One region of the Paenibacillus sp. NPDC056933 genome, then DNA from elsewhere that is predicted to be linked to it. Evidence: predicted binding sites of a transcription regulator. Region 1 holds the regulator's gene; each other region holds the start of a gene.
What was found. Region 1 encodes NrdR, which represses ribonucleotide reductase genes. Its sites were predicted from a motif close to AACACNATATATNGTGTT; they were not measured.
Positions count from the first base shown of each region.

Region 2: the regulator NrdR is predicted to act here: its motif matches at 1,581-1,598, upstream of ACFTRD_RS22845 (anaerobic ribonucleoside triphosphate reductase).
Region 3: the regulator NrdR is predicted to act here: its motif matches at 2,639-2,656, upstream of nrdI (class Ib ribonucleoside-diphosphate reductase assembly flavoprotein NrdI).

Region 1 is NZ_JBHUQN010000001.1:1,251,921-1,255,722, forward strand. It holds gene coaE (dephospho-CoA kinase) at 1-317, shown strand, start outside; gene ACFTRD_RS05745 (lytic transglycosylase domain-containing protein) at 314-877, shown strand; gene ACFTRD_RS05750 (alpha/beta-type small acid-soluble spore protein) at 1,032-1,253, opposite strand; gene nrdR (transcriptional regulator NrdR) at 1,367-1,834, shown strand; tRNA gene ACFTRD_RS05760 (tRNA-Ala) at 2,010-2,082, shown strand; gene ACFTRD_RS05765 (alpha/beta hydrolase) at 2,522-3,331, shown strand; gene ACFTRD_RS05770 (MarR family winged helix-turn-helix transcriptional regulator) at 3,391-3,802, shown strand, end outside.
Region 2 is NZ_JBHUQN010000003.1:589,537-593,338, forward strand. It holds gene ACFTRD_RS22845 (anaerobic ribonucleoside triphosphate reductase) at 1-1,501, opposite strand, end outside; gene ACFTRD_RS22850 (histidine kinase dimerization/phospho-acceptor domain-containing protein) at 1,982-3,619, shown strand; gene ACFTRD_RS22855 (LacI family DNA-binding transcriptional regulator) at 3,669-3,802, opposite strand, start outside.
Region 3 is NZ_JBHUQN010000001.1:2,530,308-2,534,109, forward strand. It holds gene nrdF (class 1b ribonucleoside-diphosphate reductase subunit beta) at 1-123, opposite strand, end outside; gene nrdE (class 1b ribonucleoside-diphosphate reductase subunit alpha) at 167-2,251, opposite strand; gene nrdI (class Ib ribonucleoside-diphosphate reductase assembly flavoprotein NrdI) at 2,238-2,597, opposite strand; gene ACFTRD_RS11300 (response regulator transcription factor) at 2,966-3,694, shown strand; gene ACFTRD_RS11305 (sensor histidine kinase) at 3,723-3,802, shown strand, end outside.

The DNA of each region.
Region 1 (3,802 bases):
TGCGCGAGCGTGCTGCTGCATACGAACTGGAGCACCCGGACAAGCTTGTCGTATCCGATATCCCTTTATTGTATGAGTCAGGGCTGGAGGATGGCTTCGAAGAAGTGATGGTTGTGTACGTCCCGAGGTCTGTACAACGGGAACGGCTAATGAGCCGGGATGGAATGACGGCGGAACAGGCTGAGGCCCGAATGGACACGCAGATGGACATTGAAGATAAGAAGCAGCGTGCTGACATTGTCATTGATAACAGCGGCTTATGGTCAGAGACGGAGACGCAGATCATTTCATTTTTGCATCGTAAGGGCTTATTATGAGATTGCTGCGTAAGAAACGAGTTTTATTGTTGATGTTTGTGTCTTTTGTGTTGGTCCTGTTCCTGAATACAAATTGGATGGCCTGGTTCTACCCCATTCATTACAAGGAAGAAATTCGCGCCCAGTCGCAGAGTTATGAGGTCGATCCGTTTCTCATCGCTTCCATCATCAAGGTGGAGACCAATTTCAAGACAAGCAAGGAATCGAAGAGAGGTGCCATTGGGCTGATGCAGCTCATGCCGGACACCGCGAACTGGATTATGGAACAAGGCAAAATTCCAGGCACATCGCTGGAAGAATTAAAGCATGAACCTGAAAGAAATATTCAGTTAGGTACTTGGTATTTACGCAATCTATCAGACCAATTCGATGGAAATGAAGCGGCAATGATTGCCGCATACAACGCAGGTCCAGGCAAAGTAAATTCATGGCTGAGGGATGGTGTATGGGACGGCTCATTCGAGAACGTCAAGGATATTCCGTTTGGTGAGACCCGGCACTATGTACAACGAGTCATTTATTATTATAATCAATATGTAAAGATCTATAATACGTTCTAAGGTAGACATTTTAGTGATATAGGTTTGGATGGATTTTTAAATGTTCTTATCTTTGTCTGAAAATCGTTGTCTGAAATATGTAGAAGCACAGAGCAGGCCGGTTGTTCACCGGCCGCCCCATGCTCCTCTGTATTACAGTATTACGATGCAGATATTATTGGTATTGACCTGCCAATTGCTGTTCTGCAATTGTTACCAGACGCTTCGTGATGTATCCACCGATCGAACCGTTCTCGTAAGAAGTCATGTTACCTTGGTATCCGTCTTGTGGGATGCTGATTCCGAGTTCTTGAGCAACTTCATATTTCAGTTGTTCGAGAGCTGCGGAAGCTTTAGTTACCACCAGGTTGTTGGAGTTACCGTTGCTTTGTGCCATTGCTGTTCACCTCCTCGCGGTTGGTAAAAGTATTATGTGTCGGCAATACGATTTTCATAACTATTGATAACAGGGAATTTGTGGTAAAAGTAAAACATGGGAAGTGATCTGAATTGAAATGTCCTTATTGCGCGTATCTGGGCACAAAAGTGCTTGATTCAAGGCCAGCCAATGAATCGAAATCGATTCGTCGTCGTCGGGAGTGTGAGCAATGTAGCCGTCGATTTACAACTTTTGAAATGGTGGAAGAAACACCGCTGATCGTGATCAAGAAAGATGGCAGTCGGGAGGAATTCAGTCGGGACAAGATCCTCCGTGGACTGATCCGGGCATGTGAAAAACGTCCAGTCTCCGTAGAGACACTGGAGATGATGGTATCCGAAACGGAAAAGGCTTTGCGGAATACAGCCGATGCTGAAGTCGAGAGCCGCCAAATTGGCGAATTGCTGATGGAACAGCTGTTTCCGGTGGACGAAGTAGCGTATGTACGTTTTGCTTCGGTGTATCGTCAATTCAAAGACATTAATATGTTCATGAAAGAATTAAAATCTCTTTTGTCCAAAGAAGACATCGAGGATTAATGGAGTGCATAAATGGAGAAGAGCAGTCTGGGTTACGGTCATCTGTTCCAGGTAAAAGGTTGTTCTTCTCCAATCACTTTAAGTTCATGAAAAAGTGGTTGACAGCAAAAGCTGTATTTTATATGATATAGAAGTCGCCTGCGGAGTGTTGCAAAAAAGTAGGCCAACTTAATAAGGGGCCTTAGCTCAGCTGGGAGAGCGCATCGCTGGCAGCGATGAGGTCAGGGGTTCGATCCCCCTAGGCTCCATAAAAACTAAAGAACCCGCTAAACACAAGGATTTCCGAGTGTTTGGCGGGTTTTTGCTATGAGAAAATGATTTGATTTTAAGGTCGTGGTCACATGAATGGTCACAGTGAAGGATTTTTTGGTGATTTCCTGATGAGTGGCTCTAATATAACACATGTGTATTCCCCGTAATAATTAGATTATAAATGAACGAACAGTGACATAAAACAAGGTAAGAATTTGATATTAAATTTTAATGTAAACGCTTCAATTAAATTATAGACAAAGCGATAACCGGATGTTATATTGTTTCTGTAAGAAACAATATAATTTTCTGTGAGTATAATCTCGTTCATGAGTCATAACAAAGCATAGCAAACTAAACATGCTCATAGTCCAAAGGATGTAATCTTTCAGCTAACATGCTTGTACTTGAGCACCTTGGAAGGGGAAAATAAATATGGACAAAATCGAGACAACTATTGAATCCTTTGATGGTACTCAGCTTTATTTTAGTAAAAATTCAGTTCGTGATGCGAAGGCAGCCGTGGTTATTGTTCATGGTTTGTGTGAGCATGCCGGGCGCTACGATTATTTGACGGAGAAGCTAAACAAACGTGGGTTTAATGTATATCGCTTCGACCATCGGGGTCATGCCAGATCAGAAGGACAGCGTACGTTTTACAGTGACTTTCATCACATCATTGAAGATGTGAATGTCATTGTCGAAGCGGCACTGCAAGAGAGTGGTAACATCCCTCTTTATGTCATTGGACATAGTATGGGAGGCTTTGCTACTTCATCGTTCGGAACCAAATATCCAGGCAAAGTGAAAGGCATTGTTTTATCAGGAGCACTTACCCGTTATCATACGAAAGTGGCTGGCGAACTACCGCTTGATCTTCCGTTGGGTACGTATTTTCCAAATGAACTTGGAAGCGGCGTATGCAGTGATCCTGAAGTTGTATCCGCTTACGCAAGCGACCCATTGGTAGAAAAACAGATATCCGTAGATTTATTTAATAGTTTGGGCTACGGAGTAGCGTGGCTGAAAGAACATGCGAAGCAATTCGTCGATCCGGTACTTGTACTACATGGAGCGAATGACGGGCTGGTGAGCGAACAGGATTCTCGTGACTTTTACGGGGATATCGCTTCGACGGATAAAACATTGAAAATCTACGCACATCTCATGCATGAGATCTTTAACGAACCAAGTCGCGATGAAGTCATCGAAGAAGCCATCGTATGGATTGAAAAACATATCTGATTTCAGTACATTAGATAGAGAGAGAAAGCCTGAGAATATGAAGGTGAAAGGGATTACGCATGAAATTAGATTGGATGGGCGACCATCGGGATCTTATTGAGAAGATCATTAAGTACGGAAATGCATACTCAAACACGTATAAGTTGCAGCGAAGTTACGGAACAGATATGACGTTCTCTGCTTCACAGATTCAGACGCTCGAATATATTCTGGAAGCGGAGGATCAAGAAGAGAAAATGTCCGAAATGGCTGCACGCCTCGGCGTAAGCCGCAGTACATTCTCCAAAAACGTTAAAAACTTAAAGGAAAAAGGATTGCTTGAGAAATATCATTTAAGCGGTAACCGCAAAGATATCTACGTAAAACCTTCAGACAAAGGTCGGGAGGTATATGCAAATTACACTGAATTTGTCCGCAAGCTTTGTTTTGATGACATTTTTAAACAGGCAGACCAAATCTCAGAAGCAAACA
Region 2 (3,802 bases), on a different contig from region 1:
TTCCGGATAGGCCCTCGGCGGGCGTAGCAAATAAGGTGATATTCAGGTTATGCTGCTCACTCATACGGTCACAGAACTCTCTCATCGTACGGATCACATTCAGCGCTTCACGATGTACATGGAGATCTTGTCCATGGTGACGGCCGTATAAAGCGGTCATACACTCAGCCAGCCCGATAAAACCGATGGATAACGTACCATGTTTCAACAGGTCGGCAACCGGTTCATTTGGAGCCAATCGTTTGCCGCCTTCCCATACGCCTTCCCGCATCATGAAATCCGATGCTTTGGCAGGCTGTTGCATCTGGATATGATAACGGTGCAGCAGTCCGGCAGCTGCATTGTGCATGACGGATTCCAATGCAGTATAGAAGCCAGCCCGATCAGCGACGGCTCTTGCTCCCTGACAGATCCCATAGCGAATGCCGAGCTTGACCAGATTGATGGTATTAAAGGACAGGTTGCCCTTGCCGCTCTGGCGATTGCGTCCGAAGCGATCAGCCAGTGTGCGTGTACGGCATCCCATCGTGGCAATGATTGTATCAGGATCATCCGGTTGGTAATAGGGCAGGTTGAAGGATGCATCCACATTGACAAAATTCGGATACATGCGACGTGAAGAACAGGTCACAGCGAGCCGGAACAAGTCGTAATTGGGCTCACCCTCGCCCTGATTGATTCCTTGCTTGCACTGAAAAATATGTTGTGGAAACACAGGAGTTTCCCCGTTGCCGAGTCCCCGAATCGTGGCTTCCAGCAGCGACCGGGACACCAGCCGGCCTTCTGCCGAAGTACACAGACCGTAGTTCAGCGAAGTGAACGGAATCTGTCCGCCTGCACGGCTGCTCATGGTATTCAGGTTATGGATCAGGGATTCTGCAGCCTGTTCCGTCTCCAGTTCCGTTTCTTCCTTGGCAAAGGCAAAGGCCTGTGGACACCTCTCCTTCGCTTCAAGGCTATCCAGATGCAGCTGCTCATCCTCAATTAAGGCATTCTCCCCAAACAGTCGCTGTCCCTTGCGGTAATGCTTGCGGAACGAGCGTTTCACATAAGGGGCCAGATCCCAGTCGATTTTATTGGCGGATACGCCGCCGTACTGACTGTTCTGCTGAGACTGAAAAATAATGGCGACCAGTGCCATCGCAGACATGATGGTTTGTGGCGTGCGAACCGAACCGTTGCCCGTATTAAAGCCGGAGGCCAGCAGACGGTCAAATGGGATAAAGATACAATTGGTCGTACCAAGGGCATACTGGTCCAGATCATGTACATACAGATCTCCGTTCTCCACAGCTAGAGCGAGTTCCTCTGGCAGCACATGACGCAGGGCATGCCACTTGGCGGTCTCCGAACCTAGCCTGCTCATCTTGCCGCTAAACGAGTCTCCGTTCAGATTGGCATTCTCTCTCAGGGTATCGGCATCTTCAGCGCCGATAATTCGTCTTCCCAGATCGGATAGCAGGTCGGATGCCGGGGGAGAGGTGGTCTCAAGCACGTTCATATCAGGTTCCTCCTAATAATGGGTTTGTATATTAAAAAGACTCGTTGATTACTATATGTTGATTGGTACTATCCATTTATAAACCATATATAGTTTTTTGGGTGTGATAATCATCACATGTTGTAGGCTCATGACACGCAAGGTCGGTGGTCTTGAAGGATAAAGGTTTCCAAAGGGGAAGGGTAAGCGTATAATTTCTATTTATCATGCGAATGCCATAGACAAAGCGTGGAAATGGATCGAAAACGTGCAGGGAAGCAACTGGTCTAGCTTTCCGTATTTAACCATGCCGTTCATACCACATTTCCTGTGAGAGGAATAAACGTGGTATCCATTCGTGATTCTTTTTGATTTCTGCGGTGTTAATTATATATGAATAGGTTGTGACAGCTGATTCAGAGCGTTAGGACCCTCGTTACTCGAATGGATCATTCTGTGCAAGACGGAATAGAAGTGCAGCTAAGACAAGAGGGGTGAACCATGGGAACGGTAGGCATTACAAGGGGCTTCTATGAAAATATACAGGAAGCCGCGTCACATATAGTCGACGTATTAAGCGGCATCATGAAGGTGAATACCATTTTCGTCGCGACGAATGATGGAGTGACCAATGTCATTATGGAGGCTTTTAACCGCAAGGAAGAGTGGATTGCCAAGGGTAGCGAACTTCCTTTTGCAGCTTCATATTGCAGCCTGGTATTGAGAGATAAGGGCAATAGCCTGACCATCACGGACACATGTGAACATCCGCTGACGAAGTCAATGGATGTAACAAGCGGACTGGGTAATCGTTTCTTCGTGGGTATCCCGATTATGCGGAGATCCGGGGAAACGTTCGGTACCATCTGTCTGATGGATGATCCCGATTATGTTATCAGTGAAACGGATATGAAAACGTTGGAAGCGATGGCTGTATTTCTCGGTTACGTCGTGGACCTGGAAGATACGCTGCATGTTCAGAAGCAAAAGCTGAATGATTCGGAGCAATTGCAAGAACAGTTGCAGGCAGAGAAGGAACGCGCCGAGTCTGAAGCAATGACCAAGTCGCAGATGCTGTCGCTGATGAGCCACGAGATTCGTAACCCGCTGAACGGCATTCTGGGATTGACGGATCTGATGCGTACACCGGATATGTCGGACGAGCAGGCCGAGTATGTGAACATGATCGAAACCAGCGGAAACATTCTGCTCTCCCTGTTGAACAATATGATGAATTTTAACATTAATGATGCAGGTGAAACGGTCGTACATGATGATCCATTTGATCTGGTAGCGACGATTGAGAATACGGTCTATCTCTATGCGGGGCTTGCGACGAACAAAAACATTGAGCTGGGATTGAACCTTGGACTGAATGTTTCTCAGGTTTTTGTAGGGGATGAAATCAAGATTGGACAATTGCTGGCACACGTCATTCAGTATGCCATAGACTCGACACGCACAGGTTCGGTATTGGTTACGGCAACCGTGGATGGTGGGGATGCAGAGGAAACAGGCATGCTTCAACTGAATGTGAAGTACACCGGACGAATGGTATCATCGGACCAAAAGCTCAGATCATTTAACAATCTGGACGGACATATAAGTACACAAAAGCTCGTGGGAACCAATCTCGGCTTGGCAGTCAGCCAGAACCTTGCCCTCCTTATGAATGGCCGTATTCAGGTGTATGGCATAGGAGACAAGGAAACCGAATTCGAGATCAGCCTGCCACTTCGCAGACATTGGGAATTACCCCAGCTTGCCAACATTCAGCACCGATTGAAGGGTAAAAGGGTATTGCTTGCAAAGGACCCCGACATTCTCCAAGGGGTCTCTTCCCTGATGCGCAGATGGGAGATGGATGTGCATATGACCTCGGTGACAACCGAGGCGTATGGCTGGATTCAAGATGGTTTCAAGCCAGATGTGGCCGTTGTGGATATGGGGCTGCTAGAGGGTGGTGCTGTGGATTTCGTGCATGATCTGAAACGTTTGATTACAGACTCGCCAGTTATTGTTTTGATTCCATATGGCATGCACATCGATCCGCATGAAGCGGATGTGTTTGATGCGGTCCTGACCAAGCCGGTGAAGCAGGCGGATTTATTGAATGCATTAAGCATTATTTTGCATTAAGAGAATGAGGAGACATGACTATCTCGGGCGCACCTGTTAAGGGTGCGTTTTATTTTGTTGTTTTGAAGGAAGAAGAAGCTCGAATAAGCAGCTCCGAGTCGACTTTGAATACACGTTTGTCCTGAAATTCATTGGTATTCATCATGTCAATCATCTTCTCCATCAGAATGGCCCCCATTGTAT
Region 3 (3,802 bases), 1.3 Mb from region 1:
CATTTTATCATCGGATAAAGGTATCTCGTCATCGGTCCAAAATTGCATAATGTTCTGATTCCAGAACATCAGTGTGAAGTCATCATCTGCACGATTCCAGTTCACAGCTTGAATTGCCGGCATGTATATCCAACTCCAATCATAATGCCCAATTAGGGCCATTTGTTTATATGGAACAAGCGATGCATTCTTCCATCGTCAGCTTGTTGGTTCTTGTATAATACAGGGATTTCAACCCTTTATGAGCAGCATACAGGTAGCATCGAGCCAAGTCTCGCGTGGATACATCACTGTTTACATGAAGAATCGTTGAGATTCCTTGGTCCACATGCGGCTGAATCTCCGCAATCAAATCAATCACCTTGAATTGATCCATCTGATACGCTGATTTGTAATAGAAGACGTTATCCTTTTGCAAATAGGGCATTGGATAATAGGTGGTTGAATTCGCATAAGTTCGTGTTTCAATTTGTTCTACTATCGGCATCACACTGGATGTCGCGTTCTGAATATAGGAGATGCTTGCCGTTGGAGCAATAGCCATCCGATAGGCGTGATAAAGGCCTTTCTCCATCACTTTGGACTTCAGCAGACTCCAATCATCGGGAGATGGAAGTTCAATTCCTTGGAACAATTCCTGTACTCTTGAGGTGTTGGGACGATAATCATTGGTCAGATAACGATCAAAATATACGCCAGTCGCATAATCAGACTTCTCAAACCCATGGAACCGTTGACCCGTTTTCTCTGCAAACTCCATGCTTTTCTCCAACGAATGATAATTCATGGTCATAAAGAAGGTCCGTACAAAATCCTTGGCTTCCAAGCTTTCATAAGCAATCCTGTTTTTGGCTAAATAACCGTGCAGATTCATGGCACCCAAGCCAACGGAATGCATTTCGGCATTGGCTTTGGCCACACCTGGAGCATTGGCCACATGCGTCATGTCGCTGACGGAGGTCAGTGCGATCATTCCCTCATGAACAGATTCCTTGATTTTGCCGCTCTCCATAACATTAACAATATTGAGAGAGGCCAGGTTGCAGCTGATATCTCTGCGGATAATATCCGGTTGACCATAGTCTGTAATTTCAGAAGTCTCCTGGAGTTGGAAGATCTCTGTGCACAGGTTCGACATTTTGACTTGTCCTACGTTTTTCAAGGCATGTGCTTGATTGGCATTTGTTTTATTAATGATGTACGGATAGCCGGATTCGAGTTGAATCATGGCTATTTTGGTCAACATGTCCCGCGCACCTAACGATTTTTTTTTCTTCACACGATCGTCAGCCAGCAAGGTATCATACATTACGTCGAGATCCATATCATCCAGATGGGTTCCATACGCCTTATAGACACTATATGGAGCAAAGAGATATAGAGACTCATTATCCTGAGCCAGCTTGTAAAAACGATTGGGGATAATAAGTCCAATAGAGAGTGTTTTTAAGCGGATTTTCTCGTCCGCATTAATCTTTTTGCTATCGAGCAGTTCCATGACGTCCCAACCAAAAATATTATAGTAAGCTGCTCCAGAACCTTTGCGTTGTCCCATCTGATCGGCGTAGGAGAAGCCATCTTCCAATAGTTTGAGAACAGGCGTAATTCCTTTCGCAGCACCTTCAACACCTTTGATGACTTCACCACGAGCACGCAGCTTTGACAGATTGACAGCAACTCCACCGCCAATTTTGGATAACTGCATACAAGTGTTCAGTACATAGTTTATGGAGTTCAGTGAATCATCCATTTCAAGCAGGAAGCAAGAGACCAGCTCACCACGCCGACTTTTTCCTGCATTCAGAAATGTAGGGGTTGCGGGTTGAAGACGCTGCTCCATCATCGAACGAGACAGCAAACAAGCCGTTTCAAACTGTCCTTGACCCAGATGAAGAGCTACAGCTGCCACTCGATCCGCATATTGCTCAAGATATGTTTTTCGATCATATGTTTTCAACGCATAGTCAGTATAGAACTTGGACGCTGCCATGTAAGAAGGGAAGTTATACTGATAGCCGCGTGTAATTTCAAATACTGTTCTAACTTCGTCGGTTGTATAAGAAGCGTAGAAATCCTCGTAATAATCATGATCGATCATAAATTTGACTTGATCATCAATGCTGGCAAACGCCATGCTTTTATCCTGGATTTCGTTCATAAACTCCTCTACAGCCTCTTTATCCTTATGTAACTGGAAGAAGCCATCAGAGTCGCGCTTTAGCAGCATGTTATTTAATTCAATATGACGCAATGCGGCTCACCTCCTGTTCAAAATGCTCTACATCTCTTTTCGAACCTGATAATTCAAATTTACTGATAACAGGGACGTTATAGAAATCAGAGATTAAATCTGCACTTTTGGCAAAACGTTCACCCCAGTTACGGTTACCGCTGGCGGCCACGCCAATCAGGTATTCAGAGTTTTTTTGCAAAAAAGAAGACACCTTATCCGGTATCTGCCCAAAACCTGTTGTATATGTCACAAGTACGTATGGTTCATCAATCGTCATTTGATTTTGAATCTGAACTGCCGGCAGTTGAAGCTTGGAAATAAACCTCTTTACATTCCCAGTGATTGAATCATACACAATTAGCACTATCATTAACCTCCTTGACAAATGAAAGGTAATCGACGACAAATACTATATATAGATCTTTTTCTTAATTTTATATCAATATATAGGTTTGTCAAATACTCATTGGGTACAATTCTGTGAAAAACCCGATGAAAGGGCTATATTGCGAGGTTTATAAAAGTGGGGGCTTAGTAGATATCCATATTCTAAGACATGATAATTGGTGCATGAGAGAATTGTGGGTGGCAAGAAATAAGCCTGAGCATAATCGTTCATACATTGTCTACAATTCAGAGTTGGATTATTAAAGGCATGGCTCTATGGAGTCATGCCTTTTGTGTATGTTGAAGGTATGCTGATTACATATCACGAAGATTTGGAGGTAAGACATGAAAGGGACCCTGCCGCAAAATAGAATATTGATTGTAGACGATGATGAACGGGTCCGAAGACTTCTTCGAATGTATTTGGAGAAAGAGCAATTTATCGTTGAGGAGGCTTCGCTGGGCTGGCAAGCCTTAAGTAAGCTTCATCATGATTCGTATGCCATGATTATCTTGGATTGGATTCTCCCTGATATCAAGGGGATTGAAATATGCCATTATCTTCGAACAAACTTAAGCATACCCGTCATGTTTCTGACAGCCAAGTCAGAAGAAGGGAACCGGCTTGAAGCTTTCAAAGCAGGGGCAGATGACTTTGTCATGAAACCATTTAGTCCGAGGGAAGTTGTGCTCCGTATCAAAACCATGATGGCTCGTTATAACGGATTGGTCGAGCCTTCACCAAAAGATCATTCAGCGAGCGAGGTGCTGATTTCCTCCATTTTAATTAATCCAGCGTCCCGAAGGGTCACAATAGAAGATTTGGAAATTCATATGACACCCAAAGAGTTTGATTTGCTTTATCATCTTGCGACACACTCGGAAATAGCTTTCTCCAGGCAGGAATTGCTGAAAATTGTTTGGAAAGTTGAGCATGATGAAGATCTGGATTATCGAACTGTAGATACCCATGTGAAACGGCTGCGTGACAAACTATCCAAGCATATGCCGAATCGGGAAGATCTGATTCAAACCCTGTGGGGTTTCGGTTATATTCTTCGTTTGCCACACTGATTCTTATCTTAAAGTGCAGGAGGCGAATATGTCTTACAAACAAATCAAATGGATGATTCTGCTCATTCCCACCTTGACCGTTGGACTTTGGGAATATGTACGACACCA